DNA from 4 places in the Massilia sp. CFBP9026 genome. Region 1 is predicted to be linked to each of the others. Evidence: predicted binding sites of a transcription regulator. Region 1 holds the regulator's gene; each other region holds the start of a gene.
What was found. Region 1 encodes sigma-54, which starts transcription at its own class of promoters, with help from an activator protein. Its sites were predicted from a motif close to TGGCANGNAANCTGCTTT; they were not measured.
Positions count from the first base shown of each region.

Region 1 (7,962 bases):
AGCGCAAGCAGGAGCAGCACCAGCCACCAGTGTTCGATCACCATCCGCAGGTCGAGCAGCATGCCGATCGTGATGAAGAACAGCCCGAGCAGCACGTCGCGGAACGGCTTGATGTCTTCTTCCACCTGGTACTTGTAAGGTGTCTCGGAGATCAGCATGCCGGCCACGAAGGCGCCGAGGGCCAGCGACAGGCCTGCCTGCTCGGTGATCCAGGCCGCGCCCAGCGTCACCAGCAACAGGTTGAGCATGAACAGCTCTTGCGAGCGGCGCTTGGCGACGATCGTGAACCAGCGTCCCATCAGCTTCTGGCCGAAGAACAGCAGCAGGGCCAGCACCAGCGCCGCCTTGACCGCTTCCACCCCGAGCGTGATCGCCAGGTCTTCCGGATCGCGCGCCAGCGCCGGAATCATGATCAAGAGCGGCACCACCGCCAGGTCCTGGAACAGCAAAATGCCGACGGTGCGCCGCCCATGCTCGCTTTCGAGTTCGAGCCGCTCGGTGAGCAGCTTGACGACGATGGCGGTCGAGGACATCGCCAGCGCGCCGCCCAGCGCGAAGGCGGCCTGCCAGCCGAGGGCAATGCCGGGCAGGAGCCAGGCTGCCAGCAGTCCGATCCCCATGGCGGCCGCGATCGTCGACACCACCTGGGCCAGGCCCAGCCCGAACACGATGCGCCGCATCGAGCGCAGCTGCCCGAGCGAGAACTCCAGGCCGATCGAGAACATCAGGAACACCACCCCGAACTCGCCCAGCGCATGGGTGGTGGGACTGTCTTCGGCCAGGGCCAGGGCATGGGGGCCGATCAGGACGCCGACGGCGAGGTAGCCGAGCATCGGCGGCAGTTGCAGGCTACGGAAGACGACCACGCCCAGGACGGCGCAGCCCAGAAGGAGGAGGGTGAGTTCGAGGCCGGAATGCATTGGTGCGAAGCTGGGATAAACAGCAAAAGTGTTGATCTTATGGCACTAGCCAGGTGTGGTGCGGCGGTCGCTTGTTATCGTTTGTTACGACTGGCAAGTTTTTTGCTTTCCCAATTCGTTTATACTGCCAAAATGAGTGTAACCGATGAAAAAATAATGCCGAAAAGTTTTGACGAAACCCTGGCCCGGCGCGTCCTGGACCTGGGCCGCGAAACGCTGTCGATCGAAGCGGACGCCATCCGCGCGCTGCAGGCGCGCCTGGGCGACGACGACAGTTTCGTGAGCGCCGCGCAGCTGATCATGGCCTGCGACGGCCGCGTGGTCGTGTCCGGGATGGGCAAGTCGGGCCACATCGGCCGCAAGATCGCCGCCACCCTGGCGTCCACCGGCACCCCGGCCTTCTTCATGCACCCGGGCGAAGCCGCGCACGGCGACCTGGGCATGGTCACCAAAAATGACGTCTTGATCGCGATTTCCAATTCGGGCGAATCGTCAGAGATCCTGGACATCCTGCCGGCCGTCAAGCGTCTTGGCGCACGCGTGATCGCCATGACCGGTAAACCAGCCTCGCGCCTGGCCAAGCTGGCCGACGTGCACCTGAACATCGCGGTGGACAAGGAAGCCTGCCCGCTCAACCTGGCGCCGACCACCAGCACCACCGTCACCCTCGCCATGGGCGATGCGCTGGCCGTGGCGCTGCTCGACGCGCGCGGCTTCCGTGAACAAGACTTCGCGCTGTCGCATCCGGGCGGCGCGCTGGGCCGGCGCCTCCTGACCCATGTGCGCGACGTGATGCGCAGCGGCGACGCGGTGCCGAGCGTGCGCCCCGAAACTTCGCTGGTCGAAGCGCTGCTCGAAGTCACCCGCAAGGGCCTCGGCATGACCGCCATCGTCGACGCCGAAGGCCGTCCGGTCGGCGTGTTCACCGACGGCGACTTGCGCCGCGTGATCGAGCGCATGCACGACTTCTCGGACATCCAGATCCGCGACGTGATGCACGCCAACCCGCGCCGCGTGCGCCCCGAGCAGCTGGCGGTCGACGCCGTCGCCGTGATGGAAGAATTCCGCATCAACCAGATGCTGGTGGTCGATGAAGACGACCGCCTGGTCGGCGCGCTGCACATCCACGACCTGACCCGCGCCAAGGTGATTTGATGAGTGAATTCATTCCCGCCATTACCCCGCTGGCCCATATGGAACGCGCGGCCCGCATCAAGGTCATGATCTTCGACGTCGACGGCGTGCTGACCGACGGCAGCCTGACCTATGGTCCCGACGGCGAAGTCACCAAGACCTTCAACGTGCTCGACGGCCTGGGCATCCAGCTGTTGAACAAGACCGGCGTGCAGACCGCGATCATCAGCGCGCGCCTGTCGCCGATCGTCGTCAAGCGCGCGGCCGATCTGGGCATCTCGCACGTCCACCAGGGCATCCACGACAAGCGCATCGGCTTCGCCAAGCTGCTCGAGGCCACCGGCTTCACCGCCGAGCAGTGCGGCTACATCGGCGACGACGTGATCGACCTGCCGCTGTTCGCGCGCGTCGGCTTCGCCGTCGCGGTGCCGTCCGGCCATCCAGAGGTGCAGCACCGCGCGCACTACGTCACCAAGAATGGCGGCGGCCGCGGCGCGGTGCGCGAGGTGTGCGATCTCGTGATGCGCGCCCAGGGCACCTATGACCAGGCGCTCGCGCCGTACTTCGCCTGAGGTCACGCACCATGGCCACCATCGTCCAAAACAAGCGTACCGCGCATCGCTGGAATCTCCTGGCGATGATCGTGATCGGCGTCTTCTTCGCCTTCGGCAGCTTCTGGCTGCTGCAACTGATGCAGGCCTCCGACATCGACGCCCAGCTGGGCGGGCCGCCGGACGAACCGGACTACATCGTCGAGAATTTCTCGTTCGTGCGCATGACCGAGAATGGCCAGCCGAGCTATGTATTGTCGGGCAAGCACCTGGCCCACATCCCGCGCGGCGACGTCTCGCATGTCGACCAGCCGCTGCTGCGCGGCGTCGAGCCGGGCCGCCCGCCAATGACGGTGGTCGCCAGGAACGCCCAGGTGTTCCACGAAGAGCACCGGGTCGAACTGATGGGCGACGTCGACCTGCAGCGCCCGAAGACCGCGCAGAGCGAGTCCTTGCACTTGCGTAGCCAGGCGCTGACCGTGCTACCCGACGAAGAGATCGTCAAGACCGACCTCCCGGTTGACCTGCAGCTTGGGGCATCGAGCGTGAAAGGCACCGGCATGGTCGCCAACAACGCCACCCAGCAAGTGCACATGTCCAGCCGAGGCCAGATAATCTATCCGCCACGCCCGCGCCAGTAAGCCCTGCACCGTGTGATAACCCAGGACCAGCATTCCCTATCATGAAAAAATTATTTGCCGCCGTACTCCTTTCCCTGCTGTCGCTGACGGCAGCCGCCGAACGTGCCGACTCGCTCAAGCCCGCGCAGGTCGAATACGATTCCGCCGATCTCGACGGGGTCAACGGCGTGCGTACCCTTACTGGTAACGTGATCCTTACCCGCGGTACGCTGTTGCTCAAGGCCGACCGCGCCGTGGTCAGGGAAACGCCCGAAGGCTATATGACGGTAACGCTCACCGCCAACAACGGCAAGCTCACCACGTTCCGCCAGAAGCGCGACGGCGGTCCCAACCTGTGGGTCGAGGGCCAGGCCGAGCGCATCGAGTACGACGAGCGCGCCGAGCTGGTGCGCCTGTACTCGAATGCCCTGATCAAGGAACTGGAAAACGATCAACTGAGCAACCAGGTCACCGGCCCTTTCATCTCGTATGACAGCCGCAAGGAAGTGGCCACCGTGCGCAACGACGTCAGCGGCCAGAGCAAGGTTGGCGGCGGTCGCGGCACCCTGATCCTCTCGCCCAAGCGCACCCCAGCCGGAGGAGCGCAATGACGGCAATCCCGATGGAGCTGGGCGATTGCAGCACCCTGGTCGTCAAGGGCCTGCAGAAAAGCTATGGCAAGCGCCTGGTGGTGCGCGACGTGTCGCTGCAGGTCGAATGCGGTGAAGTGGTCGGCTTGCTGGGCCCGAACGGCGCCGGCAAGACGACCTCGTTCTACATGATCGTCGGCCTGGTGCCGTCGGACGCCGGCTCGATCGACATCAACGGCACCGACATCACCAGCCTGCCGATCCACCGCCGCGCCGTATTGGGCCTGTCCTACCTGCCGCAGGAGGCCTCGGTATTCCGCAAGCTGACGGTCGAAGAGAACATCCGCGCCGTGCTCGAGCTGCAGAAGGACAACGGCAAGCCGCTGTCGAAAGACCAGATCAACGAGCGCCTCGACACCCTGCTGGCCGACCTGCAGATCGAGAAGCTGCGCGAGAATCCGGCGCTGTCGCTGTCGGGAGGCGAACGCCGCCGCGTGGAGATCGCGCGCGCGCTGGCGACCAATCCGCGCTTCGTGCTGCTCGACGAACCGTTCGCCGGCGTCGACCCGATCGCCGTGATCGAGATCCAGCGCATCGTGCGCTTCCTGAAGGAGCGCCAGATCGGTGTCCTGATCACCGACCACAACGTGCGCGAGACGCTTGGCATCTGCGACCGCGCCTACATCATCAACCAGGGCGCGGTGCTTGCCTCCGGCCGCCCTGACGACATCATCGCGGACGAGTCGGTGCGCCGCGTGTACTTGGGTGAACACTTCCGCATGTGAGCGACGCCTAGATGAAACAGTCCCTGCAACTCCGCACTTCGCAGCACCTCGCGCTTACGCCGCAACTGCAGCAGTCGATCCGGTTGCTGCAACTGTCGACGCTCGAGCTGCACCAGGAGATCGAGCAGATACTGGGCGATAACCCCTTGCTCGAGCGGCTCGACGATCCGCTCGACCGGTCGGTGCGTTTGCTGGCCGATGGCGCGATCAACAATGCACCCGCCAGCGGCGAAGCGCCGCCGGCGCCCGGCCAGCAGGCCGAGGGCGAGGGTGCGCCGGCGCAGGATGGCGAAGGTTTCGAGGGCGGCGCCGACAACGATCGCGTTGATGCCGACTGGAGCGAGGGCGGTGCGCCGTCTTCCGGCAGCGGCGGCGAGGACGAGGACGGCCGCCCGCAACTGGAAGCCTGCGCCATCACCCTGCGCGAACACCTGATGGAACAGGTGCGCGAAGCCACCCTGTCGGCGCGCGACCGTGCGCTGGCCGAGCTGGTGATCGATGCGCTGGACGACAACGGCTACATCGAGGAACCGCTCGACGAGATCCACGCGCGGTTGCCCGAAGAGCTCGATATCGAGATCGACGAGCTGCGCTGCGCGCTGGCGCTGGTGCAGAGCATGGACCCGGTGGGCGTCGGCGCGCGCAGCGCGGCCGAGTGCCTGGCGCTGCAGATCCGGCGCATGCCGGGTGTGCCGATGGTCACGCGCCGCATGGCCCTCAAGATCGTCGAGGGTTACCTGAGCTGGTTCGCCCAGCGCGAATACAGCAAGCTGAAAAAAGCGCTCGACTGCGACGACGAAGACTTGCGCGAGGTGCAGGCCGTGGTGCGCCAATGCAATCCGCACCCGGGCGCGGCGTTCGCTTCGAACGTGTCGGACTATGTGGTGCCGGACGTGATCGTGCGCCGTTCCAAGAGCGGCTGGGCGGTCACCCTGAACCCCGACGTGATGCCGCGCCTGCGCGTCAACAGCCTGTACGCCAGCCTGCTCAAGCAGGGCAAGAGCGAGGCGCAGATGGGCGCGCAGATGCAGGAAGCGAAGTGGCTCATCAAGAATATGCGCCAGCGTTTCGACACCATCCTGCGTGTGGCGGAGGCCATCGTCGAGCGCCAGCGCAATTTTTTCTCCCATGGCGCGGTTGCCATGCGGCCCCTTGTTTTACGTGAGATAGCTGATACACTAGGCCTACACGAGAGCACAATTTCTCGTGTCACAACCCAGAAATACATGCTGACCCCGCACGGCATGTTTGAGTTGAAGTATTTCTTCGGCAGCCACGTTGCCACCGAGGCGGGAGGCGAAGCATCCTCGACGGCAATCCGTGCGCTCATCGCACAATTGACAGGAGCAGAAGACCCTAGGAACCCTTTATCCGATAGCAAGATCGCGGAGATGCTCGGGGAACAAGGCATGGTCATCGCGCGCCGCACGGTTGCAAAATACCGTGAAGCCCTCAAGATACCCCCTGTAAGCCTCCGCAAGTCCTTGTAACTGCGCCGTCCACACCCGTCGTGCCTTGTCGCGTTGGTGCGGTCCACACGGTGCAACATTTTCAAAGGAGTGTGTATGAACCTCACAATCAGTGGCCATCATCTCGAAGTAACCCCCGCCATCCGTGAATACGTTCAGAATAAGCTCGAGCGCATCATTCGCCATTTCGACCAGGTGATCGACACCCACGTCTTCCTGGCCGTCGACAACCTCACTGAAAAAGAAAAAAGGCAGAAAGCAGAGATCAACGTCCAGGTGTCGGGAAAGACCCTGCACGTGGCAAGCGTTGCACAAGACCTGTACGCCGCGATCGATACGCTGATGGATAAGCTGGACCGACAGATCCTCAAACACAAGCAGCAACTGAAAGACCATAGCCGTACTTCGATCAAACGCATGCCGGAAATCGACGGCGAAGACGCTGCTGTCGCCTGATCAGGCGCAGGGCTCACACTAGCTAAGGGCGTCTGAGGGGACGCCCTTTTTGCATCCAGCCTCCCCGGTACTACGCGCATCTATGTGTTCGGTAAAATGCATGTCTTTCCATTACGGATCACGCCATGACCGACCACGTCCTGACCCGCATCGCCAACCGCACCGGCATCATCACCCTGGACCGCCCAAAGGCGCTCAATTCGCTGTCGCTCGAGATGGTGCGCGCGCTGACCGACGTGCTGCGCGCCTGGGAGCATGACGGGCAGGTCGAGGCGGTCGTACTGACCAGCAGCAGCGAGAAGGCCTTGTGCGCGGGCGGCGACATCCGCTTCTTCCATGAGGTCGGCCATGCGTCGCCGATGGGCGGCAGCGCGCTGCTCGAGGATTTCTTCACCGAAGAATACGCGCTGAACCACCTGATCCATTTCTATCCGAAGCCCTATATCGCCATCATGGATGGCGTCGTGATGGGCGGCGGCATGGGCATCGCCCAGGGCGGCCCGGATTGCGGGCTGCGCATCGTGACCGAGCGTACCAGGATGGCCATGCCCGAGGTGAACATCGGCCTGTTCCCCGACGTCGGCGGCAGCCACTTCCTGTCGCATGCGCCGAGACAGCTGGGCAACTACCTGGGCCTGACCGGACTGACGATCGGCGCCGCCGACGCGCTGTATATCGGCCTGGCCGACGTGTTCGTGCCAAGCGCCGAGTTGCCTGACCTGAAGGCATTGATCGCGTCGACGCAAGGCGCCGGGCTGCCGGCGGCGATCCGCGCCTTCGCGGCGCCGTTTGCTGCAATGGCGGGGGCAAGCGAATTGCAGGTCCGGCGCAAGAGCATCGATGCGCATTTCGGCGCGGCGTCGGTCGCCGCGATCATGGGATCGCTCGAAGGCGACGCAACACCGTTCGCACACAAGGCGCTGGCCGCCATGCGCCAGCGTTCGCCCCTGTTGATGTGCGTGACCCACGAACTGCTGGCGCGCGGCGCCGCGCTCGACGTGGCCGACTGCCTGCGCATGGAACGCTCGCTGGTGCGCCACAATTTCGAGCATGGCGAAGTGCTGGAAGGCATACGCGCACTGGTAATCGACAAGGACAATGCGCCGCAATGGAATCCGCCATCGCTCGACCAGGTCACGCCCGGGATGGTGGCGCGCTTCTTCGAACCGGTGTGGCCGGAGCACGCGCATCCGCTCAGGCATCTTGCATAAACGTTTCCATGCATATCCATTTTTGCGTGACATCGTAGCGACGGGGTGTGAACATCGGGCCTTCATGATTTGAAAGGAAGACCGATGCGCCTGCGTGCCCTGCTGATCTCGATGACTTTATGCGGCAGCGCCGCCGCGCAGGACTACCAGCCGGCCTTCGATCCGAGCCGGCTCAAGGGCCCCACGACAGGGCCGGTCAACGAAATCATGGTGCTCGGCTCGCCCC
Region 1 covers NZ_JAXCWH010000012.1:18,579-26,540, reverse strand. Annotated here, with positions in the region: gene SOM28_RS23455 (monovalent cation:proton antiporter family protein) at 1-920, opposite strand, end outside; gene SOM28_RS23450 (KpsF/GutQ family sugar-phosphate isomerase) at 1,053-2,075, shown strand; gene SOM28_RS23445 (KdsC family phosphatase) at 2,075-2,626, shown strand; gene lptC (LPS export ABC transporter periplasmic protein LptC) at 2,638-3,246, shown strand; gene lptA (lipopolysaccharide transport periplasmic protein LptA) at 3,288-3,836, shown strand; gene lptB (LPS export ABC transporter ATP-binding protein) at 3,848-4,600, shown strand; gene SOM28_RS23425 (RNA polymerase factor sigma-54) at 4,612-6,090, shown strand; gene hpf (ribosome hibernation-promoting factor, HPF/YfiA family) at 6,166-6,525, shown strand; gene SOM28_RS23415 (enoyl-CoA hydratase/isomerase family protein) at 6,651-7,736, shown strand; gene SOM28_RS23410 (DUF5694 domain-containing protein) at 7,821-7,962, shown strand, end outside.

Region 2 (7,962 bases), on a different contig from region 1:
GTTATCAGGTCATGCTGATGGACGTGGCCAGCGGCGAGAAGCGCAAGCTGGCGGCCGACTGGGACCGCTCGGCCGGCAGCCTGGTGTGGCGCGCGGACGGCAAGGCGCTGATCGTCGATGCCGAAGACATCGGCCAGCACCGCCTGTTCTCGATCGACGTCGCCAGCGGCAAGGTGACGCCGCTGACCGACAAGGGCGCGGTCGGCGCCTATGACCTGCGGCGCGATACGCTGGTCTATACCCACGCCAACCTGCAGTCGGGCGCGCAACTGTTCTCGATGAAACTGGGCGGCAAGCCGAAGCAGCTGACCGATGTGAACACGGAACGATTGAAGGACGTGCGCTTTGGCGAGTCGGAACAGTTCTCGTTTGCCGGCGCCAATGGCGAGACCGTGTATGGCTACGTGATGAAGCCGTGGAATGCGCAGCCGGGCCAGAAGTATCCGGTCGCCTTCATCGTCCACGGCGGTCCGCAGGGCAGCTTCGGCAACAGCTGGAGCTATCGCTGGAATCCGCAGGTGTATGCGGGCGCGGGTTACGCGGCCGTGTTCATCGACTTTCACGGCTCGACCGGCTATGGCCAGAAGTTCACTGATTCCATCAGCAACGACTGGGGCGGCAAGCCGCTGGTCGACCTGCAGAAGGGCTATGACGCGGCGGTGCAGAAATTCTCGTGGCTCGATCGCTCACGCGATTGCGCGCTGGGGGCGTCGTACGGCGGCTATATGATGAACTGGATCGCGGGCAACTGGTCGGATGAGTTCAAGTGCATCGTGAATCACGACGGCGTGTTCGATACGCGCGGGATGGCGTACTCGACCGAAGAGCAGTGGTTTACCGATTGGGAGAGCGGCGGGCCTTACTTCAAGGTGCCGGAGAACCATGAGCGCTTCAATCCGGTTCATCACGTGAACAAGTGGAAGACGCCGATGCTGGTGATCCAGGGTGATCTGGACTTCCGGATTCCTACCGCGCAGGCGCTGGGCACCTTTACCGCGCTGCAGCGCATGGGTGTCGAGAGCAAGTTGCTGGTGTTCCCGGACGAAAACCACTGGGTGCTCAAGCCGGCGAACTCGGTGCAGTGGCATCACAACGTGGTGGGGTGGCTGGATCAGTATCTGAAGACACAGCCTGCTGCGAAGTAAGGCCGGAAAGCAAAAAGCCCGCTGCGAAGCGGGCTTTTTGGCTAGGTAGAGAACTTCGCTTTTCGATTAAACACCAGTGCAGGTGCTGGTTGGCCCAACCAGGTTCTGCGCAACAGTGGTTGCGCAAGTCCATTGGCCCGTGGTCTCATCGCGAGTCAGCGTGATGGTCTCGCCGGCGACTGCCCCGGAACCGCCAACGATCGTTGCAGTGATAACGCCAGCAGCCGTGGCAGTGGTCACTTCAATCGTCGAGTTACCGTTAGTGGCTTGGACGCCAATGGCGGCTTCGCCTTCGCCAACAGCCGTACCAGCTTCAGGGATCACCGGCGTCAAACCGTCGTTCAACGCAACTTCAAAGCCAGTCTTGGCAGGCGACACTTCAGCCAGCGCAGAAGAGAACTTCGCCTTGGCCACGTAGTCCTGATATGCGGGAATCGCGACGGCGGCCAGGATACCGATAATCGCGACAACGATCATCAGTTCGATCAGGGTGAAGCCGCCTTCGGCTTTTTTGGTTTGCATTTGCTTGAAGTTCATTTTTCTCTCCAGGGTGGTATTTCAAAAGTTAGGACTACGTGTCTTGTGCTGCTCAGCTGCTACGCTTTCCTATATGCAAGCGGCGTGCCAGCCCGAAAGCAGCAAGAAACGGTCGATTTTATTAATCCTGAGATAAGAAAACCCTGTGCCGCGACAAAATTTGGCGCCTCGGGTGACAAAATTTGTCAGTGCCACACGGCAATTTTTGTCAGGCGACGAAGTTTGTCGACGAAAAATAGACTCATAAATACAAACGGGGAGCCGAAGCTCCCCGTCTTAGCTGTCGATCAAGAGATCGTCAGGATTACAGCATTGCCTTCAGCAGACGCGCCATTTCCGACGGGTTCTTGGTGACGGTGATGCCGCAGGCTTCCATGATTTCCAGCTTGGCTTGCGCAGTGTCTGCGCCGCCCGAGATCAGCGCGCCGGCGTGGCCCATGCGCTTGCCTGGAGGCGCGGTGACGCCAGCGATGAAGCCGACGACTGGCTTCTTCATGTTGTCCTTGATCCAGTAAGCCGCATTGGCTTCGTCCGGGCCGCCGATTTCGCCGATCATGATGACCGCGTCGGTGTCAGGATCGTCATTGAACATCTTCATGACGTCGATGTGCTTCAGACCATTGATCGGGTCGCCGCCAATGCCGACTGCCGACGATTGGCCCAGGCCCAGTGCGGTCAGCTGGCCGACTGCTTCATAGGTCAGGGTGCCCGAACGCGACACGACGCCGATACGGCCCTTGCGGTGGATGTGACCTGGCATGATGCCGATCTTGATTTCGTCAGGGGTGATCAGGCCTGGGCAGTTCGGACCCAGCAGCAGGGTCTTGGAACCAGCTTTGGCCATGCGATCCTTGATTTCCATCATGTCGCGGACAGGGATGCCTTCGGTGATGCAAATTGCCAGGTCCAGCTCGGCTTCGACGGCTTCCCAGATGGCAGCTGCTGCACCTGCTGGTGGGACATAGATCACCGACACGTTGGCGCCGGTTTCTTTCTTGGCTTCAGCAACGTTAGCGAAAATTGGAATGCCTTCGAAATCTTCGCCGGCTTTCTTCGGGTTCACGCCAGCAACGAAGGCTTCCTTGCCGTTCGCGTAGTCGCGGCACATACGGGTGTGGAACTGGCCGGTCTTGCCGGTGATGCCCTGGGTGACTACTTTGGTATCTTTGTTGATCAGAATCGACATTTTTATTTCCTTAGCGAATTAGGCTTTACCAGCGGCGGCGGCAACGACCGACTTCGCTGCGTCTTCCATCGTGTCTGCGGCGATGATCGGCAGGCCCGATTCAGCCAGCATCTTCTTGCCCAGATCTTCGTTGGTGCCCTTCATGCGCACGACCAGTGGCACTTGCAGCGACACGGCTTTCGAAGCAGCTATCACGCCTTCGGCAATGACGTCGCAACGCATGATGCCGCCGAAGATGTTGACCAGGATAGCTTTCAGGTCAGGGTTCTTCAGCATGATCTTGAAGGCTTCGGTCACTTTCTCGGCCGTAGCGCCACCGCCCACGTCCAGGAAGTTGGCCGGCTCGCCGCCGAACAGCTTGATGGTGTCCATGGTCGCCATGGCCAGGCCGGCGCCGTTCACCAGGCAGCCGATATTGCCGTCGAGCGAGATGTAGGCCAGGTCGAATTTCGATGCTTCGACTTCAGCTGGATCTTCTTCGTCCAGGTCGCGGTAGGCGACGATTTCTGGACGGCGATACAGGGCGTTGGCGTCGAAGTTGAACTTCGCGTCCAGGGCGATGATCTTGCCGCTGCCGGTGACGATCAGTGGGTTGATCTCGGCCAGCGATGCGTCGGTTTCCCAGTAGGCTTTGTACAGGCCTTGCAGGTTGGCGCGGGCATCGGCGATCGAGCCAGCAGGCACGCCGATCTTGGCGGCGACATCGTCAGCCTGCGCATCGGTCAGGCCGACTTTAGGGTCGATCACGACATTGTGGATTTTTTCTGGGTTGCTGTGCGCGACTTCTTCGATGTCCATGCCGCCTTCCGACGAGGCCATCAGCACGACTTTCTGGGTGACGCGGTCGGTGACTAGCGACACGTACAGCTCTTGTTTGATGTCGGCGCCTTCTTCGATCATCAGGCGACGCACTTTCTGGCCTTCAGGGCTGGTCTGATGAGTGATCAGCTGCATGCCCATGATCTGCTCGGAGTATTCCTTGACTTGCTCGATCGACTTGGCGACCTTGACGCCACCGCCTTTGCCGCGGCCGCCAGCGTGGATCTGTGCCTTGACGACCCAGACCGGACCGCCCAGCTCTTCAGCGGCTTTGACAGCGTCTTCGACCGACATGCACGGAATGCCGCGCGGAACGGTCACCCCGAATTTTCGGAGGATCTCTTTGCCCTGGTACTCATGGATCTTCATGCTGGCTTCCCTTCTTCTATTACTGAATTAGAAATACGGTTGAACTACAAAAGTAAAAACGACGAACGCTAACCCGAGACGGCCTTGATCGACCAGCGTGGGTAGTATTTGGCCACGGCAGGGCCGTCGCTGCGCAGGGCATGGCAACGGTCGAGCTCAAATGGACGGTCGGTTGACGAGCCGCCGAGCCCACCTGGGGCGTCGACATTGTCGTCAGCAAAGGCTTGCAAGGCTGCGGTCGGCAGCACCTGGGCCAATTCGGTCAAATGGGTGCAGCCGAGTACGCCGGATAGGCGGTCTTTCAGATGCAACCGGAAATGGTTCACGAGCGAGAGCCCGATCAACTTCTTGTAGGCAGGGCCGATGGTATCGCAGTAGCCCGGATACGGGACGGCATCGGATGCGGCTTCGGCATCGACGATGTTGAGGTCGCGGTCAATGGTTACACGCAGCTTGAGGTCGTGCACCGGCGTGCCGCCGGGCCGTTCGCCGGAAGCAAGCGCGACAGTACGCGTTTTCACATCGCGGATGCTGGCATCGAGGTCCCACAAGCCATCGTCGCGCGCGAACGCTTCGACTGTGATGGCGCGCGTATGCCGGAGCGAGCGCGATACGGGAGGTGACAAAGGCATAAATACCAGTGCCGTCGAGACGGCGGTTAGTGATGCAGCCGGTGTGCTACTTGCACGTTGCCGCAGCTTCTGCGACAACAACCGCTCATGCGGCGCTGCTTAAACCCGCAAAGTTTAGCACAGCGTCCACAGCGGCGCATGGGAAAGAAAGGTGGGTAAGGGTTACTACGAGGAGATGAAGGGACTTCAAGGGAATATGACGGCGCGTTTGCCGCTTATATTATTCGCCTGTCTTGAATGACAGCCCCCACCCTATTCACAACGTGAATGAAAGATATGTATTTGGGATAGGATCAGTCAGCGACCTGGAATGCCCAGACGGCAAAAAGCGCCAGCGTGCAGCGCCATCGCCCGTTGAGGAATATGCGTCTAAGCATATCGGGGATGACGCTCCACGCTGGCGCCTGGAGCAATCGGGCCGATGAACCGACATCCATCAGCTCACATCGAACTCATCGTCCGCAGGACTACCCTGCATCGCCACCCGTGCCGCACGCTGCGAAAAGCCGCGCTGCAACAGAAAGCGCATCTGCTTGGCCCGCATCGCCGCGTCGGTGGCGACCGTGCCGAACTTGCGCTGCCAGACTTCGACGGCGCGCGCCGTCTCGCTGTCGGACAGCCCGGCCTTGATCTCAACCAGCGCATCGCCGGTGACGCCATGGCTTTGCAGTTCGGCCACCACACGGCTATTGCCGTAGCGGCTGGCCTTACGGTTGATCAGGGATTCGGCGAAACGTTCCTGCGACAGCCAGTTATTCTTTTCAAGGAAATCCAGGAGGGCGTCGACGTCTTCGTCTTCCTGGGCATACTTGGCCAGCTTGCGCCGCAACTCGAACCGGCTGTGCTCGCGCTGCGACAGGTAGCGCAGCGCGCGCGCCTTGAGGCTTAGTGCAGGAGCTGGCATGGGGACACCGTGATCGACAACATGGCGAGAACGAACGGGTAGAAACCCGCGGCGCTACCCTGCCGCGCCGCCCTCGCCAGGCGATTACTCACCAACTGCCTGCAGCTTCGGCTTGTCGTCGCCACCGGCTGCCGCCGGCGGCAGTTCGCGCACGCCCAGGGCGGCACGGACCTTGTTCTCGATTTCACGCGCCAGGGCTGGACGATCCACCAGGAACTGACGGGCATTGTCCTTGCCCTGGCCGATGCGCTCGCCGTTATAGCTGTACCACGAGCCCGACTTCTCGACGATCTTGTTGTCGGCGCCCAGGTCCAGGATTTCGCCTTCGCGCGAGGTGCCAGCTCCGTACAGGATGTCGAAGTGGGCCTCCTTGAACGGTGGCGCGATCTTGTTCTTGACGACCTTGACCTTGGTTTCATTACCGATCACTTCGTCACCCGACTTGATCGAGCCGGTACGACGGATGTCCAGGCGCACGGAGGCGTAGAACTTCAGTGCGTTACCGCCGGTGGTCGTCTCCGGGCTGCCGAACATGACGCCGATCTTCATGCGGATCTGGTTAATGAAGATCACCAGCGTATTGGTGCGGTTGATCGAACCGGTGAGCTTGCGCAGCGCTTGCGACATCAGGCGTGCCTGCAGGCCCGGCAGCGAGTCGCCCATATCGCCTTCGATCTCGGCGCGCGGGGTCAGTGCCGCCACCGAGTCGATGACCACCAGGTCGACGCTGCCCGAACGCACCAGGGCGTCGGTGATTTCGAGTGCTTGCTCGCCGGTGTCCGGCTGCGAGATCAGCAGGTCGCTCAGGTTGATGCCCAGTTTTTGGGCATAGGTAACGTCGAGCGCGTGCTCGGCGTCGATGAAGGCGCAGGTGCCACCCAGTTTTTGCATCTGGGCGATGGTCTGCAGCGTCAGGGTGGTTTTACCCGACGATTCAGGGCCGTAGATCTCGACGATACGGCCACGCGGCAGGCCGCCGACGCCCAGGGCGATGTCGAGGCCCAGCGAGCCGGTGGAAACAGTCTGCACTTCTTCGACCGGCGCATTGGCATCCATGCGCATGACCGACCCCTTGCCGAACTGCTTTTCGATTTGCGCCAGGGCGGCTGCCAGCGCCTTGCCCTTTTCAGCGGCGTTCAATGCGGATTTTTTGTCGTCCATGGTGTACTTTCAATCGTGGAGTAGGCAAGGTGTGGGCGCGCACGCGCACTTCAATAGCCACTACTGTATAAAAATCCAGTGGTTTTTGCAAGCACTAATACGTAACCATTTTGTCAATAAATGGGGTGAGACTCGCATTGTTGCGACAAATCAAACACAATACACGTCATCCCCGCGCAGGCGGGGATCCAAGTTCTGCACCAACCGCTAGCGAAAACCGCAGTCACAGTGCATACGGATTGGGTTCCCGCCTGCGCGGGAACGACGTATCAACCTATAACCGAGGTGCCACCATGCGAATTCTGCTCGCCGAAGATGATAGCGTACTTGCCGACGGCCTGACGCGATCCCTGCGCCAGTCCGGCTACGCTATCGATTACGTCAAGAACGGCCAGGATGCCGACACCGCCCTCTCCACCCAGGAGTTCGACCTGCTCATCCTCGACCTCGGCCTGCCGAAGATGTCGGGGCTCGAAGTGCTGCGCCGCCTGCGCGCCCGCGCCTCGCTGCTGCCGGTCCTGATCCTCACCGCCGCCGATTCCGTCGAGCAGCGCGTGGAAGGCCTCGACCTGGGCGCCGACGACTACATGGCCAAGCCGTTCGCCCTGTCCGAACTCGAGGCGCGGGTGCGCGCCCTTACCCGCCGCGGCGCCGGCGGCGGCCCGACCGTGGTGCGCCACGGCCCGCTGGTCTACGACCAGGTCGGCCGCAGCGCCTACATCAACGACCAGATGCTCGACCTGTCGGCGCGCGAGCTCGGCCTGCTCGAGGTGCTGCTGGCGCGCACCGGCCGCCTGGTATCCAAGGAACAATTGGTCGACCATCTGTGCGAATGGGGAGAAGAAGTCTCGAACAACGCGATCGAGGTCTATGTGCACCGCCTGCGCAAGAAGATCGAGGTCGGCGGCGTGCGCATCGCCACCGTACGCGGCCTGGGCTACTGCCTCGAGAAGTTCTCCGAGGCCGCGGCGGCGGCCTTGGCCGAACGCGCCGCTGCAACGTCAGCGGCAACGGCAACCGTCGCCGACAGGTGAACGAACGCGACGCCGGTTTCACGGCCGGCCCCGAGTACACCCCGGCCACGACGGCCGAGCCGACCTACGTCCCGCCAAATCCAGAACCGGACGAGAACATCCGGCACTCGCTGTTCGGCGAGATCCTCGACTGGATGCTGGCCCCGCTGCTGCTGCTGTGGCCGATGAGCATCGC
Region 2 covers NZ_JAXCWH010000002.1:386,874-394,835, forward strand. Annotated here, with positions in the region: gene SOM28_RS05860 (S9 family peptidase) at 1-1,145, shown strand, start outside; gene SOM28_RS05865 (pilin) at 1,212-1,682, opposite strand; gene sucD (succinate--CoA ligase subunit alpha) at 1,987-2,868, opposite strand; gene sucC (ADP-forming succinate--CoA ligase subunit beta) at 2,887-4,056, opposite strand; gene SOM28_RS05880 (DUF2889 domain-containing protein) at 4,125-4,688, opposite strand; gene recX (recombination regulator RecX) at 5,125-5,592, opposite strand; gene recA (recombinase RecA) at 5,677-6,753, opposite strand; gene SOM28_RS05895 (response regulator transcription factor) at 7,047-7,787, shown strand; gene SOM28_RS05900 (sensor histidine kinase) at 7,784-7,962, shown strand, end outside.
Region 2: a site for sigma-54 is predicted at 1,755-1,772, ahead of SOM28_RS05865 (pilin). Genes of this name have one in related genera too.

Region 3 (7,962 bases), on a different contig from region 1:
GCCGGCCAGTTCGCGCTTCTTGTCGCCGTGTGCCAGGGTATTCCATTCCGGTCCGTCCATATCGTCGATCGAGACGAAGGTGGGCTCGCCGCCCTGGGTCAGGCGCACGTCCTGGGCCAGCAGATCGGCATCGACCTGCTGGCCGAGACGGTCGATGGCCTGCCAGTCGGTTTCCGTGTACGGCTTGCTTACGCGCGGGTCTTCATGGATGCGGGTGACCGTCATCTCGTGGATGAAGGTGACCTCGGCCTGGTCGCTGAAGCCCGTCACCGGCGCCGCCGACGAGGGTAGCGCGGTGCAGGCCAGCGGGATATGGCCTTCGCCCGCCAGCATGCCCGAGGTCGGATCGAGTCCGATCCAGCCGGCGCCGGGAATGTACACCTCGGTCCAGGCATGCAGGTCGGTGAAGTCTTCGAGGGGGCCGCTCGGACCGTCGAGTGCTTCCTGGTCGGCGCGCAGCTGGATCAGGTAGCCCGAGACGAAGCGCGCCGCCAGCCCCATTTCGCGCAGGATCTGCACCAGCAGCCAGCCGGTGTCGCGGCATGAGCCGGAACACTTTTCCAGTGTGTCTTCCGGCGTCTGCACGCCAGGCTCCATCCGCAACAGGTAGGCGATATCGCGCTGCAGGCGCTGGTTGATCGCCACCAGGAAGTCGTTGGTATTCATCGGCTGCGCCAGCAGCTCGCGCCGCGCCGCCTCCACCCAGGCCAGCAGGCGGGGACCGGGCGGCTCGGCCTGGGCATACGCGCTCAGCTCCGCCTTGAGTTGCGCCGGATAGGCGAAGGGGAAATTCTCGGCATAGCTCTCGATGAAGAAATCGAAGGGATTGATGACGGTCATGTCCGCAATCAGGTCGACCGTGAACTCGAGTGTGTCCGTTTTTTCCGGGAACACGAAACGGCCGATGTAATTGCCGTATGGGTCTTGCTGCCAGTTGATGAAATGCTCTTGTGGCAGCACCGACAGCGAATACGACAGGATCGGCGTGCGCGCATGCGGGGCCGGACGCAGGCGCACCTCATGCGGCGAGAGGGCGACTTGCCGGTCATAACGGTAGCTGGTCTTGTGGTGCAGCGCGATCCGGATAGCCATGCGGGAATGCCTTTATAGGGGTGGTCACGAACGATACCAGCACATCGATATATTCCTGTTTCAACTGTGCACAAGCATGATTCATACCCGCAATATAATTCGCTGGTGCGGCGCCGCCGAGCTGGCACGTTTCTTGATTGCACCTATGCCACTGGAGGATCCGATGCCGAAATTTTACGATGAAATGTATTCCTCTGCGGCAACAGCAAGGCCTCACTACGACGCCTTCGCGCGCTGGCTTGCCTTGCAGTCGCCGCAACTGATCGCGCAAAAGCGGGCCGAGGCCGAGCTGACCTTCCAGCGGGTGGGCATCACCTTCGCCGTCTACGGCGACAATGCCGGCAAGGAGCGGCTGATCCCCTTCGACATCATCCCGCGCGTGATCGACGCCGCCGAGTGGGCCAAGCTGCAGGCCGGCCTGGTGCAGCGGGTGACCGCACTGAACCGTTTCCTGCACGACGTCTACCATGACCAGGATATCCTGCAGGCGGGCATCATCCCGCCCGAACAGATCCTGAACAATGCGCAGTACCGGCCCGCCATGAAGGGCGTCAGGGTGCCTTCGAATATCTACGCCCATATCGCCGGGGTCGACATCGTGCGCGCGGGCGAGGGCGAGTTCTACGTCCTGGAAGACAATCTGCGGGTGCCTTCCGGCGTGTCCTACATGCTGGAAAACCGCAAGATGATGATGCGGCTGTTCCCCGCGCTGTTCGCGAGCAACCGCGTGGCGCCGGTCGAGCACTATCCCGACCTGCTGCTCGATAACCTGCGCACCGTGGCGCCGCACGGCCTCGACGATCCGACCGTGGTCGTGCTCACGCCGGGCATGCATAACTCTGCCTATTTCGAACACGCCTTCCTGGCCCAGCAGATGGGGGTGGCGCTGGTGCAGGGGCAAGACCTGTATGTCAGCGACGACACCGTCTATATGCGCACCACGCGCGGGCCGAAGCAGGTCGACGTCATCTATCGCCGCATCGACGACGACTACCTTGATCCACGCGCTTTCCGCGCCGAGTCCACCCTGGGCGTGCCGGGCCTGCTCGACGCGGTGCGTGCCGGACGGGTCGGCCTGGCCAATGCCATCGGTACCGGGGTGGCCGACGACAAGTCGATCTATCCCTATGTGCCGGACATGATCGAGTTCTACCTGGGCGAAAAACCGATCCTGAACAACGTGCCGACTTACCAGTGCCGGAAGAAAGAAGATCTCGCGTACACCCTGTCGCGGCTGCCCGAGCTGGTGGTCAAGGAAGTGCACGGCGCGGGCGGCTACGGCATGCTGGTCGGGCCGGCCTCGACCCACGCCGAGATCGAGGCCTTCCGCGAGCGCCTGGTGGCCAACCCGGACGGCTATATCGCCCAGCCCACGCTGGCCTTGTCGGCTTGCCCGACCTATGTCGAAGCGGGCATCGCGCCGCGCCACATCGACCTGCGTCCCTTCGTCTTGTCGGGCAAGACCGTGTCGATGGTGCCGGGCGGCCTGACCCGGGTGGCGCTGCAGGAAGGTTCGCTGGTGGTCAATTCGTCGCAGGGCGGCGGCACCAAGGACACCTGGATTTTGGAGAACTAGCATGTTGAGCCGCACCGCAGATCATTTGTTCTGGATGGCCCGCTACACCGAGCGGGCCGAAAACACGGCCCGCATGCTCGATGTCCGGGTCCAGTATTCGCTGATGCCGCAGTCGGCGCAGGCCGAGCAAAAGGGCTGGCGCAGCATGCTGGGCGTGTCCGAGCTGGAGGCGCAGTTCGAGGCCAAGTACCCCGCGCTGACGCAAGCGAACGTGATCGACTTCATGGTCCGCGATCCGGACAACCCGTCCTCGATCACCAGCTGCCTGCGCGCATCCCGCGAGAACGCGCGCGCCGTGCGCGGCTCCCTGACCACCGAGGTATGGGAAACCGAGAACACGACCTGGCTGATGCTGCAGCAGCATCTCGGCAAGCGCACCTTCGAGCACGATCCCGGCCAGTTCCTGGAATGGGTCAAGTACCGCTCGCACCTGTCGCGCGGCGTCACGCTGGGCACCATGCTCCAGGACGAGGCGTTCAACTTCATCCGCCTCGGCACCTTCCTGGAACGGGCCGACAACACGGCGCGCATCCTCGACGTCAAGTTCAGGTTCGGAGCGCACGATGCGGTCCAGGCCGGGACGCAGGCGGAGTTCTACCAGCTTGCGGCGCTGCTGCGCTCGGTGTCCGCCTTCGAGACCTACCGCAAGGTCTATCGGGACGCCATCACCTCGAAGCGCGTGGCCGAGCTATTGATCCTGCAAGAGAAAATGCCGCGCTCGCTGGTGGCGTGCATCGCCGCGGTGGTGGCCAACCTGAAGGACGTGCGCAATGCGCAGTCGCACGATACCGAGCGCCTGGCCATGGAACTGTACGCCATGCTGCAGTCGGCCCCGATCGGCGACATCCTCGAAGAAGGCTTGCACGCCTTCCTGACCCGCTTCCTGGCGTCGGTCGACGCACTGGGCAACGGCATCAGCCGCGACTTCCTGATCCCGATCGAGCCGGTTTCTTCCGAAGAAGGACAGACTCAATCCCAGACGCAGACCCTGGGCGGGATGACGCAAACCCAGACCCAGACGGCGTGACGGGATGCACCGGCATGGCGCGCGCCGCACCGTTTTGAGGAAAACGGCGGTGCGGGCTTCATGACGGTGCGTCGGCTCAGGCGCCCGGCGTGGCAGGCGCCGGCGTCGCGGCCGGCTTGACCGGCGCCGTCGCTTGCTTGATCTGGGCGCGCACGACGCGGTGCACGAAGTGCAGCTTTTCCAGTACCGGTGGGCTGAGCGTGAACGGATAGGAGTCCGGCATCCCGATGCTGCGATTCAGGCTGTTGAGCACATAAGTCAGCGCGAACCAGTCGCTCAGGGTATCGTCGAACGCGTCCGTCCTGGTCGGCAAGGTGATGCCGTCGAGCGCCGGCTCGTCGGCCTTGCGCGGCTTGAGCTGCAGGCCGCAGGAGTGCGCCGTCTCCAGCGTATCGATCATATGGAGGTAGTGGGCCCAGGTCTCGGCCCAGTCTTCCCATGGGTGCGAGCTGGCATAGCTGCTCACGAAGCGCTCCGCCCAGTCGTCGGCCGGCCCGTTCTCATAGTGACGCTTCAGGCTCTCGCCGTAATCCTGGCGCTCGTCGCCGAACAGGGAGCGGTATTCGTCGATCCACGGGCTATTGGCCACCAGGCGGTCGAAATAGTAATGGCCGCTTTCGTGACGGAAATGGCCCAGCAGCGTGCGATAGCGCTCGTGCATCTGCTCGCGCGTGCGTTCGCGCTCGGCCGGATCGGCTTCGGCGATGTTCAGGGTGATCACGCCGTCGGCATGGCCGGTCATCACGCACTGGTCCGTCACGCCGTCTTCCAGGAACTGGAATGCAAGGCCGGTCTCCGGCTCGTTTTCCTTCGACGCCGGGGTGAGGTTCAGCGTCGCCAGCGAAAACAGCAGACGGCGCTTGGCCGCTTCGAGACGCGCCCACAGGATGCGGTTTTTTTCGGAGGTCAGCGCCGGGATGATCACGGTCAGCTGGCACGAGGCACATAAATCGTGAGGGTCATCCGCAGGCAGCATCCAGTTGCATACATTGTGCTGAACATAGTTGCTGCATTGTTTATAGACCTTGCCGGCGTCGGTGCGGTTCAGGCTGCGCCACAGGCCCTCCTCGGTCTGCTCGAAGCTGTTGACGCTGCGCGTGGCCGGCTGGTAGCCGAGCGTGCTGTCGCAGTTGAAGCAGAGGGTGTTTTCAAAAAAAATCTGTTGTGAGCACTTGTCGCAGTGAAAGGTTTTCATGGCAGAAATAAGAGTGGGCTGACGGGCGTATTCGATATTAATAATCTAACAGCAAAACCGATCCCGGCAGGCACGTGTCAGACAACGCCGCATATCGTGCGCGCGTGCGACGAGCTTGCTGCAATGAGCAGTGCGGACACAACGATGGCGAGTTCCGGCCGCTGGCGCCGTTTCTGCGGCGCCAGCGAAGCCGCAGCGGGTCAGCCGGCCGCAGCTGCAGCGGACGCCGGCCGAATATTCTGATTGGTACGGAACAGATTGTCCGGGTCGTAGGTCGCCTTGATCTGCGCCAGGCGCGCATAGTTGGCGCCATACGCATCGGACGTACGCTCGCCTTCGTCCTGCGGCATGAAGTTGACATAGACGCCGCCGCTCGCATACGGCGTGGCATCCGCAAAGAAATCGCGTGCCCAGGCAATGCAACGTTCGTCGTCGGCCGGATCGTCCCAGCGCGTGTGCACGTTCATCACGTACAGCGCGTCGCGGTGCGGATAGGCGGTCGCCTGCGGCGGCGGCGCCCCGGCCTGGCCGCCCAACAGACCAAGAAAGATTTCGCACTGCGAGGTGGGCAGGTTGCCGGCATAGCGCATGACGACATCGATGGCCCCGTCGCTCAGTTGCGCGAAATTATGCGATTTCCAGTAGTTGCGCGCGCCTGGCGTGAGCATCGGATCGAAGATCTGCTGCCAGGCCGCATAGGGCATGGGGCCGACATGCATGCCCAGCGGTTCGCCCAGCTTGGCCATGCGCGCGATGCCGGCGTCCACGGCGTCGCTCGGCGATGGGGAAAACACCGGCAGCACCAGCACGTCCTGGCCATGCACTTGCGGCGCCAGGAACGGCAATGGCGGGGCCTTGCGCAGGACGGCCCAGACCGTGAGGTCGGGCGCCATGGTAGCGACGGCATCGCGGTATTGCTGCAACACCGACCGGGCCTGGTCAAACGGATAGACGATCAGCCCGGCCTTGATGTGCGGGCCCACCGGGTGCAGGGCGAACTCGAAACGCGTGACCACGCCAAAATTGCCGCCGCCGCCACGAATGGCCCAGAACAGGTCGGGATGCTCGGTCGCGCTCACCTGCAGGCGCCCGGCGTCGGCAGTAACCATCTCGGAGGACAGCAGATTGTCGGCCGCCAGGCCCAGCGTGCGGCTGAGCCAGCCGAAGCCGCCACCCAGGGTCAGGCCCGCCACGCCGGTGGTGGAGTTGATGCCCAGCGGCGTCGCCAATCCGTAGGCCTGGGCTTCGTGGTCGAAGTCGCGCAGGGTGGCGCCGCCTTCCACCCAGGCGCGGCGTCGCTCCGGATCGACCTGCACCGACTTCATGCGCGACAGGTCGATCACCAGCCCGTCATCGCACAGCGCGCTGCCGGCGATATTGTGGCCGCCGCCACGCACGGCCAGCCGCAGCTGGTGGTTGCGCGCATAGGCCAGCGACGCGCGTACGTCGGCCGTGCCGGCGCAGCGCACGATGATGGCCGGATGCCGGTCGATCATCGCATTCCAGACGGCACGGGCATCGTCGTAGCCCGGATCATTGGCCTGGAGGATTTCTCCTCGTATTACACCCCGTAACTCATTGAACTGCCCATTCGTCAACGTGTTCATGACGCACCTCGCAGATGGTTGGTTCGACGCCTCGCTTCATGATAGGAAGGCGATGTGCGTTGACGCAAGCTCATGAGATGGAAATAGAGCGCAGGAATAGGAACTGGAGAATCGACAACGTCGGGCCATGGAAGAGGCCATTGGTCCAGCACAAACGGCGGCGCAAGTGCGAGCTGCGACATACCGTGCGCATCGGCTGCAACGCATGATGGAGCCCCTTCCCGGCGCCATCCATGGCGACCGGCCCGACGTACCACTTTTAATGGAGACATGCATGCGTATCGCTCGAAGAAACGATGTGTCGACCGGCAGCCCGATATCGGGGCTGTCCCGCCTGGCCTTGCTGGTGGTCGCGATGTGGACATCCGCAACGGCGCTTGCGCAGCCGGCGTCAGGCGAGGTGGATGGAAAAAATGGCACGCAGCGCACGAGCTACCGCGTAATCAACCTCGGCCCCGGCACGATCGCGACCTACCCCGACATCAACGCCGCCGGCCAGGTGGCATTCTCGATGGTGAACGGCGGGCGCACGACGGGTTTCTTCTTTGACGGCGCCGCGATAAAAAACATCGGCTCGCTGGGCGGCGGCATCACGTATGCGAACGACCTGAACGAGGCCGGCCAGATCGCCGGCACCTCGATCAACGAACAGGGCGTCGAGAACGCCTTCGTCTGGAGCACGGGTGGCGGCATGCTCGACATCCGCGCCGAACCGGGCCGGGGCCGCTCGTATGGCTGGGCCATCAACAACCGCGGCGTCGTCACTGGCTCATTCGGCGACTCGGCGCGTCCGTTCCGCTGGAGTCACGCCGGCGGCGTGGAAGACCTGGGCGTCACGCCGGCCTTCCAGCAACCTGCCGGCCGCGTACTCAACGACGCCGGCCTGATCGCGGGCGTGACCACGATCGACGACGAATTCACGCGCGTGTTCGCCTGGACGCGTGCGAGCGGCCTGGTCGACATCGACACGCTGGGCAGCGTCGAATCTTCGCCTGTGGCCGTAGGCGCCGGGGGCGAGGTGGCGGGCAATCGCCTGGCTTCCTGGGACGATGGCGGCGATCGCCCCTTCCTGTGGACGCGCGCCACCGGCATGGTCGACCTCGGGATCGGCCGCGGCACCACGGCCTGGGTCAATGCGATGACGCCGGGCCTGCACATCGCCGGCGGCATCGGTTTTGCCGACGGACGCCAGCGTGCGATGTCATGGACACGGCGCAGCGGCATGCGCGAACTCGGCACCCTGGGAGGCAGGACCTCGGTCGCGCGCGGCGTCAATGCAAAGGGGCAGATCGTCGGCTTTGCCGAGGACAAGGCCGGCGCCATGCGCGCCTTCGTCTGGACCGCGGGCAGCGGCATGCTGGACCTGAATTGGCGCCTGCGGCGCGTGCCGCCGACGCTGGTGCTTGAACACGCGATGGCGATCAACGAGCGGGGTGAAATCGTGGCCAGTTCGAATGCCGGACTG
Region 3 covers NZ_JAXCWH010000009.1:54,818-62,779, reverse strand. Annotated here, with positions in the region: gene SOM28_RS20805 (transglutaminase family protein) at 1-1,092, opposite strand, end outside; gene SOM28_RS20800 (circularly permuted type 2 ATP-grasp protein) at 1,256-2,668, shown strand; gene SOM28_RS20795 (alpha-E domain-containing protein) at 2,670-3,695, shown strand; gene SOM28_RS20790 (zinc-binding metallopeptidase family protein) at 3,772-4,890, opposite strand; gene SOM28_RS20785 (FAD-binding oxidoreductase) at 5,091-6,497, opposite strand; gene SOM28_RS20780 (PKD domain-containing protein) at 6,772-7,962, shown strand, end outside.
Region 3: a site for sigma-54 is predicted at 1,164-1,181, ahead of SOM28_RS20805 (transglutaminase family protein). Genes of this name have one in related genera too.

Region 4 (7,962 bases), on a different contig from region 1:
TGCTTGTCGATGCGTTCGTCGCCGGCGCCTTGCGGCGAAACGACGTTGGCGTGCAGGCCGTTGAGCGACTGGACGAAGGCGTAGCGGTATTTTTCTCCCTCGACCAGGAAGCGCGCATGGCTGTCGAGATTGGTGCCAGCCAGCGCGGTCGACATGCGGCGCAGCGCGATCACGGGGCTGAACAGGCTGGCCGAGTGCACGATGGCGTTCTCCTGGCGCTGGCGCGCGAAGTCGGCGCGCATGAACTCGTCGAACAGTTCGCTCGTCATGCGTTCGCCTTCGGCCATCAGCAGGCCGCCGTAGTTCACCGGCAGGTCTTCGACCCGCTGCACGCCGTATTTCTCCAGCGTGCGCGCGCGGAAGGCATTGAAATAGGGATCGTCGGGATTGTGGCTGTCGCCGATCGCCGCCAGGCGCTCTTGGATGGCGACTTCGGTCTCGATGCGACTCGGCCGGCCGACATCGTCGGCGGCGAAGTCGGGCATCACGCGCGGCAGCAGGATCGCGGTGACGATCCAGCCGGCCACCAGGGCCAGCAAGGCGTCGCGCGCACGCGGCAGGCTGCTCGACACCAGCACCGCCACCACCACCCACAGCAGCAGATAGAGCGCATACCCGAGCAGCATCGTCAGCGCCTGCGGCGCCACTGCCGGATGCAGCAGGGCGATCGCGACCAGTGCGGCGAAGGCGGGCGCGCCGAGCAGCAGCGCCACACCGGCATGCGCGGCCAGCTTGCCGAGCAATAGCGTCGCGCCGGGGATGCCCTGCACGATCTGCAGGCGCAACTGGCCGCGCTCGCGTTCGCGCGCCACGCTGCCGAAGGCCAGGAACACGATCAGCAAGGGCGTGAGTACCTGCAGCACAAAGGCCGGCGTGAGCTGGCCGAAGCGCAGCAGCACCGAGGACTGGCCGGCGTCGCTGAAGTTGGCGCTGTTCTGGCGGTGGCCCTCGAGGAACAGCGTGTTGCCGGTGAAGGGATCGACGCCGAAGTCGAAGAAGGCGAGGGGGCTCAATGGACGGAACACGTAATGCCCGTAGTGCACCACGCGGTGCGGGTGACGGTCGGGTTGGCTATTCCACTGTTCGTCGGCCGTGCCCTGAAAGCGCGCGCGCTCGGCGTTCACGGCGTCGACACGTTCATGGCTGACCAGGATCGCGGCCAAGGTCAGCGCCAGCATCAGGATGCCGGCGGCCACCGCGACCTGGTTGCGCAGCATGGCGCGCCATTCGCTGCGGGCGATGGCGGGCAGCGCCTGCATCAGGGTGGCGCTCATGCCGCATCCTTTGTCTGGCTGGTTCCCGCATATCTCCGGTACAGGTCGCGCACGTCGTAGCGTTCGTCTCCGCTGGCCGTGACTTCGTGGCTGATATGGCCGCGCTCGAGAAAGCCGATGCGGTCCGCCACCTCGGCCGCGCCCAATAAATCGTGGGTGACCATGAAGATCGCACTGCCGCGTGCACGCAGGTCTTGCAGCAGGGCGTTGAACTCGCTGGTGGCTTGCGGATCGAGGCCGGTGGTGGGTTCGTCCAGCAGCAGCACCGGCACCTGGCGCGCCACGGCCAGCGCGATCGCGACCTTCTGGCGCATCCCTTTCGAGTAGCCGCCCAGGCGGCGCCGCCAAGCCGAGGCATCCAGGCGCACGGCGTCCAGGGCCTCGTCGATGGTGGCGTCGGTCCAGCTGCTGCCGGCCAGGCGCAGGAAGTATTCGATGTTCTCGCGCGCGTCCAGGTGCTCGTACAGGGCGACGTTCTCGGGCACATAGGCCAATTGGCCGCGCGCCGCCAGCGGATCGGCGGCGACGTCGATGCCGCATACGCGCACGCTGCCGGAGCGGGGAACCGTGAAGCCGAGGAAGGTGTTCATGGTGGTCGATTTGCCGGCGCCGTTGCCGCCCAGGAGAGCGTAGATCTCGCCGCGCGCGACGCGCAGCGACAGCTCGTTGAGCACGGGCGTGGACTGGTAGGCGACGGTCACGCCGTTCGCTTCCAGGGCAGGGGTAGTCATGGTCATCGTGGTCCTTTGTGGTGAAGCTGAAGCAGTGGGCGCACGCCGTGCGCGAACGCGCATGCGCGCCCGCAGGCCGGTTTGACGCGGCCTGCGAGGGATTCAAAGACGGATCAGTGGCGCGGAGGCGCCTGGCGGGAAGGAATCAGGTAGCGGCGCAGGACGACCGGCGCGGGGCGCGGCAGGCGCGCAAGGACGAAGGCGATGACGAGGAAGAGTGCCAGCAGTTGTGGCGATGCCGCTGGAAGGTCGGCGGTCGAATGGGAAGCGATCTGGCAGCTGACGCAGTCGGACAGCTGTTCGGACAGGTCATGATCGTGGAACGAGGCGCCCACGAGTTGCAGGGCAAGGCTCAGCGCGCACAGGCAGGCCAGCACCCGGCGCAGGGGTGCGCTCGCTGCACGATAAGGTGCGTGCTGACGTGTGGCCTGGAACTGCATGCGATCCCGATCGACGATGATGCGGGGCAGTATAGCCCAGCCGGCATCGAGCCGACAACCGGGCCGCACGCGGCACGGTGTACTTACTCGAAGGCGATCAGCAGCGCGGTAAGGCCGATACAGGCGGCGGCGATGACGCCGATGCGGGTGCGCAGGCGGCGGCCGCTGGAGACGATGTCCTTGGCGATGCCGCGCTTCGGCGCGCGTGGGTTGCTGCGGTCGACCGCGGTGGCGGCATGGATCGAAGAATGGTGGCGTTCGGTATGTTCGGTGTTCATGGTTAACTCCAACGCCGTCTCGAATGGAGACAGGCAAATCAATGAATGGCCGGCGTGAGCCGGGCGAAATATGAAGATGGTTCGCCGGTCAGGCGCGTGTGCGCGCTCGGCGGAAGCGGATTTACCGACAACTGCGCCGGCCCGCCAAGTCGGTCTGGTGACGCTGGCTGGAGTGAGGCGGGCGGTGGATGCGTGACATGCGGATGCCAGTACAAAAGCTTCGAAATCGGGATCCGGGACGGGAGCAAGACCTGCAAGTCTGGCTGCGTTCAGGACGTTATTTATTTTACATGTGTGCCCGGTATATACAAGGGGCGCACGATTGAGACAACGGATGTTTTCTCAGTGCAACAACCAATCCTAGCATGCCGTATGCGGTAGCAGAAGGGCGTATTTGCAGGTTCTCTGAGTTGACGCAACAGCCCGTCCAAAATGATGCGCTGCGCAATCGCAGTGCGCCATTTCCGCCATCGCGCGGTGCGCCGGCGGTGCGAAATGACGGCGCGTCACTCTGCGTACTCGCTGGCATGAAGATTGCGTAATCATCATCAGCGCAATGGAGCGCTGCGTGCGCCGCCAACGAAGGCAGCGCCCACCAAGACAACGACGTCTACCGGAACATGAATGCGTTCATGTCGGGTACGCGTCTTTTTTTTTGCCTGACTACATTGGGATTGCGATGAAAAATCAGAAGCTTGAAGCGAAGAGCGTAGCGGCGGCGGATGTCGACGAAGTCGACGTCACGCGCAGGAAGGTCATTCATGGCGCAGGTCTGGTAGCGGGAGGAAGCTTGATGGGGCTGGCAACGGGCGGCGTGTGGGCGGCGGGTTCGGACAAGCCGGAAAAGACCGAGATCAAGATCGGCTTCATCCCACTGACCGATTGCGCGTCGGTGGTGATGGCCTCGGTGCTGGGCTTCGACAAAAAGTATGGCGTGAAATTCGTGCTGAGCAAGGAAGCCTCGTGGGCCGGGGTGCGCGACAAGCTGGCCAACGGCGACCTGGATGCGGCCCATGTACTGTACGGGCTGCTGTACGGCGTCCAGATGGGCATCGGCGGCCAGCGCAAGGACATGGCGGTGCTGATGGGCCTGAACAATAACGGCCAGGCGATCACGCTCTCCAAGCAGCTGGCGACCAAGGGTGCCGTGGATGGCCAGTCGCTGGCCAAGGTGATGCGCACCGAAAAACGCGAATTTACCTTCGCCCAGACCTTCCCGACCGGCACCCACGCGATGTGGCTGTATTACTGGCTGGCGGCCAACGGCATCAACCCAATGAAGGAAGCGAAGGTCATCACGGTGCCGCCGCCGCAGATGGTGGCCAATATGCGGGTCGGGAATATGGACGGCTTCTGCGTCGGTGAGCCGTGGGGCCACCGCGCCATCATGGACGGCATCGGCATCACCGCCATCACGACCCAGGACATCTGGCGCGACCATCCCGAGAAGGTGCTGGGCTCGACGCTGGAGTTCGCGAAGAAGCACCCCAACACCTGCCGCGCCATGATGGCCGCCATCATCGAGGCCGGCCGCTGGATCGACGCCTCGATGGCCAACAAGAACAAGATGGCCGAGGTCATCGCCGCCAAGTCGTACGTCAACACCAGCAAGGACGCGATCGACCAGCGCATCATGGGCCGCTACCAGAACGGCCTTGGCAAGACCTGGGACGACCAGAACTACATGAAGTTCTACAACGACGGCGCGGTCAACTTCCCGTATCTGTCGGACGGCATGTGGTTCATGACCCAGCATCGCCGCTGGGGCCTGCTCAAGCAGGATCCCGATTACCTGGCCGTGGCGAGCGCGGTCAACCAGGTCGCGCTGTACAAGGATGCGGCGACGCTGGCCAAGGCGCCGGTGCCTGCGAGTCCGATGCGCAGCTCGAAGCTGATGGACGGCACCGTATGGGACGGCAAGGACCCGAAAGCCTACGCCGCCTCGTTCAAGGTCAGGGTCTGATTTTCATTTGCTGTCATCTTGTCTGAATAGGGGAATGCCATGAACGCTATCCTGAAATCCGAGCACCATGCGCCTGCAGGTGGCGGCGCGACCGTTGTTACGTTGCCGCTTGCCGTCGAGGCGCCTGCCGCCAGTGCCACGCCTCCTGCACGCAAGCCGGCGCCCGTCGTGCGCGGCGCGCAGCCGTTCGCCAGGGCGGTAAAGGCGGTTCTGCCGCCGGTGGTGGGCATCGCCTTCGTGGTGCTGGTGTGGCAGCTGATCGCGACCCGCAACGAGACCTTCCCGTCGCCGCTGGTGACTTTCCAGGAAGCGCTCAAGCTGTTCGCCGATCCCTTCTATCACAACAGCCCGAACGACCAGGGCATCGGCTGGAACGTGCTGGCATCGCTCAAGCGCGTGGCCGTGGGCTTCGGGCTGGCGGCACTGGTGGGCATTCCGCTGGGTTTCATCATCGGGCGGGTGAAGTTCGTGAACGGCATGTTCGGCCCGATCATCAGCCTGCTGAAACCCGTGTCGCCGCTGGCCTGGCTGCCGATTGGCCTGCTGGTGTTCAAGTCGGCCGATCCGGCGGCGATCTGGTCGATCTTCATCTGCTCGATCTGGCCGATGATCATCAATACGGCGGTCGGCGTGCAGCGCGTGCCGCAGGATTACATGAACGTGGCGCGTGTGCTGAACCTGTCGGAGTGGAAGATCCTGACCAAGATCCTGCTGCCGTCGGCGCTGCCGTACATCCTGACCGGCGTGCGCCTCGCCATCGGCACCGCATGGCTGGTGATCGTGGCGGCCGAGATGCTGACCGGCGGCGTGGGCATCGGCTTCTGGGTGTGGGACGAGTGGAACAACCTGAACGTGGCGAACATCATCATCGCCATCGTCGTGATTGGCGTGGTGGGGCTGCTGCTCGAGCAGGCCCTGGTGGCGCTGGCGCGGGCACTGACGCACGAACAAGTGGCTAACTGATTAAGGAGCGCGATCATGGATGACCTTCAAACCAAATTCATCGACATCACCGGCGTGGAGATGGCGTTTCATACGAAGAAGGGCGTGTTCCAGGCGCTGCAGGGGATCGACCTGCAAGTGCGCAAGGGCGAGTTCATCACGCTGATCGGGCACTCGGGCTGCGGCAAGTCGACCTTGCTGAACCTGATCGCCGGCTTGTTGAAACCGACGGCGGGCGTGCTGCTGTGCGCGAATCGCGAGATCGCCGGGCCGTCGCCGGAGCGGGCGGTGGTGTTCCAGAATCACTCGCTGCTGCCGTGGCTGACCTGCTACGAGAATATCCATCTCGGGGTCGAGCGGGTGTTTGGCGGCGCCGAGACGCGGGTCCAACTGCGCGAGCGGACCATGGCGGCGTTGGCGCTGGTGGGCCTGACCAGTGCCGAGGCGAAGCGGCCGCATGAGATATCGGGCGGCATGAAGCAGCGGGTGGGCATCGCGCGGGCGCTGGCGATGGAGCCGAAGGTGTTGTTGATGGATGAACCGTTCGGAGCGCTCGACGCGTTGACGCGGGCGCATTTGCAGGACGAGCTGCTCAAGATCGTGGCTGCGACCAGGTCCACGGTGGTGATGGTGACGCACGATGTGGATGAGGCGGTGCTGCTGTCGGATCGGATCGTGATGCTGACCAATGGGCCGGCTGCGACCATCGGTGAAATCGTCGAGGTGGGACTGGAGCGGCCGCGCGATCGGGTCGCGCTGGCGCAGGATGCGCGCTATACCGAGCATCGCAAGGCGGTGCTGGAGTTCTTGTATCGCAAGCAGGCGCATCCGGCAGCGGAAGCGGCGTAGCTAGCCAGGCGCCGGTTGGGGATAGAACTGCCACAGGAAGGAGGGTACCGACTGGCGCCATTCTTCCTCGGTCTGGTCCGGCACCGCGCGCAGGTCGAGTATCCATTCGCGCACGACCCTGCCGGCGGCGATCTCGACATAGATCTCGTCCGGGTAGATATTCCGAGGCGGGTAGCCGGTCCGGCGGCGCTCGCCGTGCCAGCCGCGGATGATGCCGCTGAACCAGGTCGCGGCGAGTGGTACTACATCGTCCGGAAAGAGTAGCGATAGACCGATTTGCGGGTTGAATCCGGTCAGGTACAAGATGCGCTCATGGCCGCATTCCCGGATTTCCCAGGTGCCGTAATAGCCATTCGAACAGCCGGGCCAGGGCTTGAAGCGTGGCGGCGAAGCCAGTGACTTGCGATATGGCTCGAGCGCAAAGGTGTCGATCGAATAGACGAGGCCATCGACAGTCATGCGCTCGGCGAAGTCCATCGTCATGGGGCGTTCCTCCAGCTCAGGCCGGGCTCAGGGGGCTTTCTTCTTCTGCACCTGACGCTGCTGCTGCTTGCGCTGCGTCTGGTTGCGGTTCTGCTTGGCTTCGTACAGCGCGACGGCATCCAGCTTGGCCTGGGCGACCGTACGCAGTTCTTCCTTGTCGTCGTGCGCGACGAAGTACTCTGCGTCCTGCGCATCGACCACCAGTTTGATCGCCGCCTCGTCGTCGAGGTTGTAGATTTCGGTGAGCAGGGTTGTTACTTCATCGAGAAAGTCTTCGTATGTCATGGGGCGGTCGTCGTTGAGCGAAAGGGGAGGGGCAAGAATAAGCCGAGAACAAAAACGCCAGCCTGAAGGCTGACGTTCTTACTATTGAATCTTCGGTGGGCCGCGAACTGGGCTCGAACCAGCGCTAAGCCAAGGGGAGGGAATAGTAGCCTATCAGGAGTCGCATCACAAGTACGGCAGATGTTGAGTCGGCCATGTCTACCCTTGGCCTGCAAGGGGCGCTACGTCACGCTGCTAGTCTTAGATCGACAAGTCAACACCTCGCAAGGTCATCAACCGACCGTCGTAGGCAAGCTGCCGATCAACTTGCACCCGCATTCCGTCATACATCCCTCGACCGCAACGGGCATCCCGTCGATTGTCAATGTTTCGTGGGCAGTAATGATCTTGTTGACACCGTGCGGTTTGCCACCGGGATAGGGCAGCGGGCAGTCTACTTTGTCACCCAACCGGGCTATCGCTCTTCCCCTGATGTCGTGCTTGGGTGAACCGCTAATCACTGTGCCGCCGTGATCGGTTTTGTCTCCGACTGTAATGATTTTCAATGACATTCGGCTCTCCAATAGAATCAGTGACGTCAGTAGATTGGACAGTACGACACGAGTTCGACTGCCTCATGAAGCCCCACTTTGCACATGCTTTATTGCTGCCAAAGCTTCAGGCGCATTACTCTGCAACGCAGGACCATCAGGAGTATCAATGCTTCCTTGTGTCGAC
Region 4 covers NZ_JAXCWH010000008.1:83,567-91,528, reverse strand. Annotated here, with positions in the region: gene SOM28_RS19620 (ABC transporter permease) at 1-1,274, opposite strand, end outside; gene SOM28_RS19615 (ABC transporter ATP-binding protein) at 1,271-2,005, opposite strand; gene SOM28_RS19610 (hypothetical protein) at 2,119-2,445, opposite strand; gene SOM28_RS19605 (hypothetical protein) at 2,529-2,723, opposite strand; gene SOM28_RS19600 (CmpA/NrtA family ABC transporter substrate-binding protein) at 3,517-4,686, shown strand; gene ntrB (nitrate ABC transporter permease) at 4,726-5,649, shown strand; gene SOM28_RS19590 (ABC transporter ATP-binding protein) at 5,665-6,477, shown strand; gene SOM28_RS19585 (hypothetical protein) at 6,478-6,960, opposite strand; gene SOM28_RS19580 (hypothetical protein) at 6,988-7,245, opposite strand; gene SOM28_RS19575 (PAAR domain-containing protein) at 7,518-7,796, opposite strand.
Region 4: a site for sigma-54 is predicted at 3,247-3,264, ahead of SOM28_RS19600 (CmpA/NrtA family ABC transporter substrate-binding protein). Genes of this name have one in related genera too.